DNA from 2 places in the Propionicimonas paludicola genome. Region 1 is predicted to be linked to the other one. Evidence: predicted binding sites of a transcription regulator. Region 1 holds the regulator's gene; the other holds the start of a gene.

The links. Region 1 encodes LexA, which represses DNA repair genes until DNA is damaged. Its sites were predicted from a motif close to TCGAACANNTGTTCGA; they were not measured.
Region 2: the regulator LexA is predicted to act here: its motif matches at 2,033-2,048, upstream of ATK74_RS12265 (HNH endonuclease signature motif containing protein).

Annotation. Positions count from the first base shown of each region.
Region 1 covers NZ_PDJC01000001.1:1,197,874-1,201,282, reverse strand. Annotated here, with positions in the region: gene ATK74_RS05525 (vitamin B12-dependent ribonucleotide reductase) at 1-54, opposite strand, end outside; gene nrdR (transcriptional regulator NrdR) at 99-557, opposite strand; gene ATK74_RS05515 (hypothetical protein) at 772-1,056, opposite strand; gene lexA (transcriptional repressor LexA) at 1,266-2,024, shown strand; gene ATK74_RS05505 (ATP-dependent DNA helicase) at 2,077-3,409, opposite strand, start outside.
Region 2 covers NZ_PDJC01000001.1:2,631,360-2,634,768, forward strand. Annotated here, with positions in the region: gene ATK74_RS15210 (hypothetical protein) at 117-401, opposite strand; gene ATK74_RS12265 (HNH endonuclease signature motif containing protein) at 650-1,999, opposite strand; gene hemB (porphobilinogen synthase) at 2,165-3,145, shown strand; gene hemL (glutamate-1-semialdehyde 2,1-aminomutase) at 3,142-3,409, shown strand, end outside.

The sequences.
Region 1 (3,409 bases):
CAGCCCGGGCGACTTCCGACCGCCCTTAGTGGCGGCTTTCGCGGTCTCGGTCATGGGTGAACTGCCTTTCGTAGGGTGGGAGGTGTGTCTTCGACGCTTCAGTTGGTGACCAGCGCCGCCCGGCGCAGGTTGTCGATCTCGGTCTCGAAGTCTTCGACCGTGTCGTAGTGCTTGTACACGCTGGCGAACCGCAGGTACGCCACCGGATCCAGCTCGCTCAGCGGGCCCAAGATGGTCAGGCCGACCTCGTCGGCCGGAATCTCGGCTTGCCCGGACGCGCGCAGCGTCTCTTCGACCCGTTGGCCGAGGCGAGCCAGATCGCTCTCCGAAACCGGACGGCCCTTGCAGGCCTTCGCGACTCCGGTGATCACCTTCTCGCGGGAGAAGGGCTCGACCACTCCCGAGCGCTTGACCACGACCAGCTGCATCTGCTCAAGCGTCGTGAACCGGCGCTCGCAGAGCGGGCACTGCCGACGACGGCGAATGCTGGTGCCGTCCTCGGCTACGCGGGAATCGAGGACTCGGGTGTCGGTGTGCCGGCAGAACGGGCAGTGCATCCGGCGCTCCTTCTCAGTCGTGGCGGCGGTGGATGGGGATGTGGACGAACTGTGGAGTAAGAACCACAATTTGTGGACAAACCACATTGCTGTAACTACTACATGTAGAGGTTACGCAGAGTCTCGACCACAAGCAAGACAGCCCTGAGGGCGTGTCGCGGGCCACCACGGGGCAGATGTGCCCACCGACCCCCTGTTGCCAATCAGGAGCAGATCACTGCTGCACCGAGATCGAGGCGGCGGCAGCGGAAGTGCCGTCGAGCGGCCGATCCGGGACGGCAAGGAAGGCGCCGACCAGCACGACCAAGCCGGTCAGGAACACCATCAGCGAGCCGATCACCGCCACGGCGATGCCGCGCTCGGTCAACTGCCAGCCGGACGCCCCCGCGGACGGGACGGACGGCGCCGCCGGGACCAGGCGGAGCTCCGCGGCCGGACATACACTCGGAACCTCGGCCCACGTGGTGTCCACTGCCTCGGTGATCGCTAGAGCGCTCATCGCCTGCCCCTTTCCTCGAACGTGTGTTCGATACTGTTCTAGTGCCCCGCGCCGTCAGATGCAAGCCTTATCGAACATTTGTTCGTAGCGTGTCGGGCTGATACTGATCCTGCTGCCCGGCTCTGACACTTTTCGGACCGGCCGGATCAGCCCCAGACACGCTCGAACATATGTTTGATTCGCGACCGCGCAGCCGATAGTTTCGAGGCATGGCAGCTACCCCAACCTCCGACCGCAAGCGAGGTCGGCCACGCAAAGAGGACATCGCCGCCCAGCTGGGCACCAAGGTGTCCCAGTTGCCCGACGGCCCGGTGGATGCCGAAGGGCTCACCCCCCGACAGCGGAGGATCCTGGAAGTGATCCGGGACGAGCTTGCCGAGCGTGGCTACCCGCCGAGCATTCGCGAGATCGCCGACCGGGTCGGGCTGGCCAGTTCGTCCTCGGCCGCCCACCAGTTGAAGGTGCTGCAGGCCAAGGGCTTCCTGTTCCGTGACCCGCATCGTCCGCGCGCCCTTGAGGTGCGGCTGCCGTCCTCGATCAGCCCCGGCGAGCAGTTGCGGGTCATCGAACCGGACGAGCCGGCCCCCACTGCCCCATCGGTGACCGCGCCGATCCTGGGCCGGATCGCGGCCGGCGGTCCGATCCTGGCCGAGCAGGCCGTCGAGGACGTCTTCACCCTGCCCAAGCAGCTGGTCGGCGAAGGAAACCTGTTCCTGCTCGAGGTCAAGGGCGATTCGATGATCGAGGCTGCCATCTGCGACGGCGACTACGTGGTGGTCCGCCAGCAGCCCGATGCCACCAATGGCGACATCGTTGCCGCGCTGCTCGGTGACGAGGCCACGGTGAAGACTTTCAAGCGCACTCCCGGTCAGGTGTGGCTGCTGCCCCACAACCCGGCCTACTCACCGATCGACGGCAATGAGGCGTCCATTCTGGGCAAGGTGGTTGCTGTCCTGCGGCGGGTCTAGCCGATAGCGCGATGACGGGTGCGGACGGGTGTCGTCCGCACCCGTTGTGCGTTCAGGCGTCGTTCGCAGCTGCACCCAGCCGGCGCAAGGCGGCCACGGCCACCTCGGGATCGGTGGTCATCCAGAAGTCCGGTAGCGAGGCCCGCAGGAAGCTGCCGTAGCGAGCCGTGACCAGCCGCGGGTCGAGGACGGCCACCACCCCGCGGTCGTCGAGCGTGCGGATCAGCCGTCCGGCGCCCTGGGCGAGCAGCAGACCCGCATGGCTGGCCGCCACGGCCATGAAGCCGTTGCCGCCGGCCTGGGTGACCGCCTGCTGCCGGGCCTGCATCAGCGGGTCGTCGGGCCGTGGGAACGGGATCTTGTCGATCACGACCAGCCGGCAGGTGTCGCCGGGCACGTCCAAGCCCTGCCACAGCGAGAGCGTGCCGAACAGCGACGCCTCCGGATCGGCCACGAACTGGGCGGTCAGTTTCGGCAGATGCGCATCGCCCTGGCACAGGATCAGCCGGTCCGGGACCTCGGCCCGGCAGTAGCGGGCGGCAGCCTCCGCGGCCCGCTGGGACGCGAACAGGCCCAAAGTCCTGCCTTCGGCGGCCCACAGCAGCTCGGCGATCTCGGCCAAGGCGTCGGGGGCGATCCCCTCCCGGGTCGGCGGGGCCAGCCGGGTGGCGACGTAGAGGATGCCTTGGCTGCGGTAGTCGAACGGCGAGCCGACATCCACCCCGCGATAGTCGGCGCCGGTGGCGTCCAGGCCCACCGAGGCCGCGATGGCTCGGAACTCGCCGCCCAGCTTCAGGGTGGCCGACGTCAGCACCACGGCATGGTCGGCGAACACCCGGTCGCGCAGCAGGCCGGCCACCGACAGCGGCGCGCAGTTCAGCTGCCGCCCGAACCGCTCCGACTCCGAGACCCAGATCACATCGAACTCCGACAGCTTGGCCATCCGTTCGGCGATGTCGAAGATCTCCTGGGCGGCAGCCTGGGCCTGGTTGCGCTCGACCTCCTCGGCAGCACCGCCGGCCAGCCCGGTGACCGCCTGCCGGGCGGCGTCCCGGACGCTGCGGACGGCGGCCAGCACCGCCGGCTCACCGCCGGGGATCCGGCCGACCTCGGCCTCGTCCAGGCCCTCCTGCAGGGTGTCGGCCGCGTCCAGAAACTCCAACCCGGTCTGGTCGGCCAACCAGGGCAGGCAGCGTTTGGCGACCCGCTCCACCTGCACCGGACCGAGCTCCACCGATGCCGCTCCGGTGACCCGGGCCACGAGTTCGTGGGCCTCGTCGATGACCAGGGCGTCGTACTCGGGCAATGCTGTGCCGCCGTGCATGGCGTCGATGGCCAGCAGCGCATGGTTGGTCACCACCAGCTGGCTGGCCCGGGCTCGGCGC
Region 2 (3,409 bases), 1.4 Mb from region 1:
CGGGGCGATCAGGGGTTCGGCGCGTCCGACATCGAGCGACCTTGCAGCAGCTCCCTCTCAACCGAGGCGGATCGGCACGCATGGGCCCACGCGTTCAGCCCGGGCGGCGAAGCTGTTCAGCGGAGACAAGACTTCGCTGCTGCTACTGACGGGTCAGCGGCGCTGATCTTCGCCGTGGTGGATGAGCCCGGACCCCAGTCGCTGAACTGCTGCGCGACGCCGTCGATCGCCATGATGAGACCGCCACCGGGCTCGAGAGAGTTGGAGGCCCAGACTCCGACCTGGTCTTCGACGCCAGTGGCCGAGAACTTCATGGCTATGAAGTACACCTTCGAGAAGTCAGGCGACTTGATCGCCTTGGCCGAGACGAACGTCATTCCCTCGCCAGTAGTGCCCTTCATGATCCCGTTCATGGCGAGGTTCGTGGCTTCGAGGCACTCCGCGCCCGCACTCGGCATCGATGAGGCCTGCCCGCCGGCGCACGCTGCTAGCGGCATGAGTCCAGCCACGATGACTGCAACTGCGACTGATCTGCGCATGATGATCTCCCCCTGAAGGTCGCCTCAACTCACGCTACCGAGCGAAAGAGCCCGCGGTGGCGAAACAACCAAGCATCGCAAGCAGAGCACCGCCTCCCTCTGCTCCCAGGTCAGGCAGCTGGGGGCGGGCCCGTGGCCGGGGTGGGCGGTGAGTCGGCTGTGTGTCTCGTATGGCGGGAGTGCCGAACGGGCTTCTGGTTGGGGTCGATCCGGGCTGGTGGGGTGAACTCGGGGAGGCCGTCGGGGGCGATCCGCAACTGCCATTGGTCGCGGAGGGGGCCGTGGGCGGGTTCGACCAGCGGGTGATGGGTGTGACACAGGAGTGCGAGGTTGGAAAGGGAGGTTCGTCCGCCGGCCCACCAAGGAATGATGTGATGCGCTTCGCAGCGGGAGGCGGGAGCGTCGCAGCCAGGGAACACACAGCCACGATCACGCACCAGGAGAGCAGTCCGAATCGCCGGGGTCACCAGGCGCTCGGCGCGCCCGACGTCCAACACTTCAGAGTGGGAGCCGAGGACGACCGGAATCAGTTCGGCGTCGCAGCAGATCCGACGCAACTCACCCGCAGGCAACTGCTGCCCAGCTCCAACCAGCCCCACTCCAGCCGCACCAGCCAACAGCTGGGCATAGTCCAGCTGCACCAGCACCCGTCCGCCCCACGACTCTTTGCCCTTGCCACCGGCCTGAATCAGCGCAATCAGCGCATCAGCTCGCCGCTGATCGGCGGTCGGCAGCTCAGCGAGCCGATCGCGGCGCTCCAGCAGCGTCCGCCGAGTCTGCTCGGCCATGGCGTCCAGCTGCGCGATCCAGGCCTCGGCCGCGAGCCGGGGCAGCGAACCATCAAACCGGACCGATGCACCCTCGAAGAAGAACCGCAACGACCGCTGCCGGTGCGCCGCCTCCGCCTCACGCTGCAACCGAGCCTCCATGGTCTCGGCAGCCGTGGCCGGCGCGACCGCAGCCAGCACCTTGCCGGCCGACCGGGTCAGCTGATCCGCATCCATCTGACCAGCCCAGCCCACCAACAACTCCTCAGCCTGCGCGGCCTGCTCACCACTCAACTGAGGCGCCAGACCGTCCAGCAGCCCAGTGATCGCCCGCACCTGACCGGTACCGAGCCGCCCGGCCACCGCAGCCTCACCCACCACCGGATGCGAACCCAACGAGCGGGCCTGCCGCACCGCACCGGCCGCCTCCCGACGAGAGACCGTCTCGCCCATCCCGATCCAGGAACCCAACCCCGTCCCGGCAGCCCGCTCCGCAGCATGGGCACGTTCCGCCTCGGCGGTCACCACCGACGCCAACGCGTCCACCCGGCTCCGCACCCGCCGAGCCAACCGCACCAAAGCCAGCCGATCAGCCGGATCCATGCGATGCTCCCGCGGCGCCACCCGATCCAGCAGCGCGTCAACCTCGGCCAACACCTGGCTGGCCGGAAGGAGGCTGCTGCTCGTCGTCATAGCTAGATTTCACCACCCGCCACTGACACTTTTTCGCACGCCTGTTCGATTACAGGCCCTCAGAGAGCCGGACCCCGCGCACGTCCCCTGACCCCGAATCGCCACCCTCCACCCCATGGGCGAGAATGGGAACTCCGCCACTAGCGTCCACGCAGGAGCACGAGCATGAACCCACCGGTCCGGCGTCCCCGTCGGCTGCGTACCAATCCGGCGATCCGCAGGCTGGTCGCGCAGACCCGTCCGCAGCCGGCCCAACTGCTGCTGCCGGTCTTCGTGGCGGACGGACTGGCCGAGCCGAAGCCGATCGGCTCGCTGCCCGGGGTCGTCCAGCACAGTCTTGACTCGGTGCGTGCCGAGGCCGTCCGCGCGGTCGAGGCCGGGCTGGGCGGACTGGTCCTGTTCGGCGTCCCGGACGACGCCGACAAGGACCCCGCAGGCAGCTGTGGCTACGCCGAAGACGGCATCCTGAACCGCGCCCTGGCAGCCGTCCGCGCAGAGGTGGGCGATGACCTGGTGATCGTCGCCGACACCTGCCTGGACGAGTTCACCGACCACGGCCACTGCGGCGTGCTCACCCCCGGCGGCTCCGTCGACAACGACGCCACCGTCGAGCTGTACGTCCGCCAAGCGATCGCCCAAGCCGAAGCCGGAGCCCACTTCGTCTCCCCCTCGGGAATGATGGACGGCCAGGTCGCCGCCATCCGCGCCGGCCTGGACGCCGCCGGCCACCTCGAGACCGGCATCCTGGCCTACGCGGCCAAGTACGCCTCCGCCTTCTACGGACCCTTCCGCGAGGCGGTCGGCTCGTCCCTGGTCGGCGACCGGCGGGCCTACCAGCAGGATCCGGCCAACCGCCGCGAGGGCGTCCTCGAAGCCGCACTGGACGAGGCCGAAGGCGCCGACATCGTCATGGTGAAGCCGGCCGGCTACTACCTGGACGTCCTGGCCGACGTCGCCGCCGCCGTGGACGTCCCGGTGGCCGCCTACCAAGTCTCCGGCGAGTACGCCATGATCGCGGCCGCGGCCGAACGCGGCTGGATCGACCGCCGCACGGCCTTGGTCGAGTCGACCACGGCGATCGTGAGAGCCGGGGCCGACATCGTGCTCACCTACGCCGCGCTCGAGCTGGCCGGGTGGCTGCGATGACCACGAACAATGAGGCTTTCGACCGCGCCCGCGCGGTGATTCCGGGCGGGGTCTCGTCCCCGGTGCGGGCCTTCGGCTCGGTCGGCGGCACCCCGGTCTTCGTGTCCCGCGCCGAGGGTTCCCGGGTCTGGGACGTGGCCGGACGCGAGTACCTCGACCTGGTCGGCTCCTGGGGCCCGGCCATCCTGGGTCACGCGCACCCGCAGGTGGTGGCCGCGGTCCGGCATGCCGCCGGGCGCGGACTGTCCTTCGGCGCCCCGACCG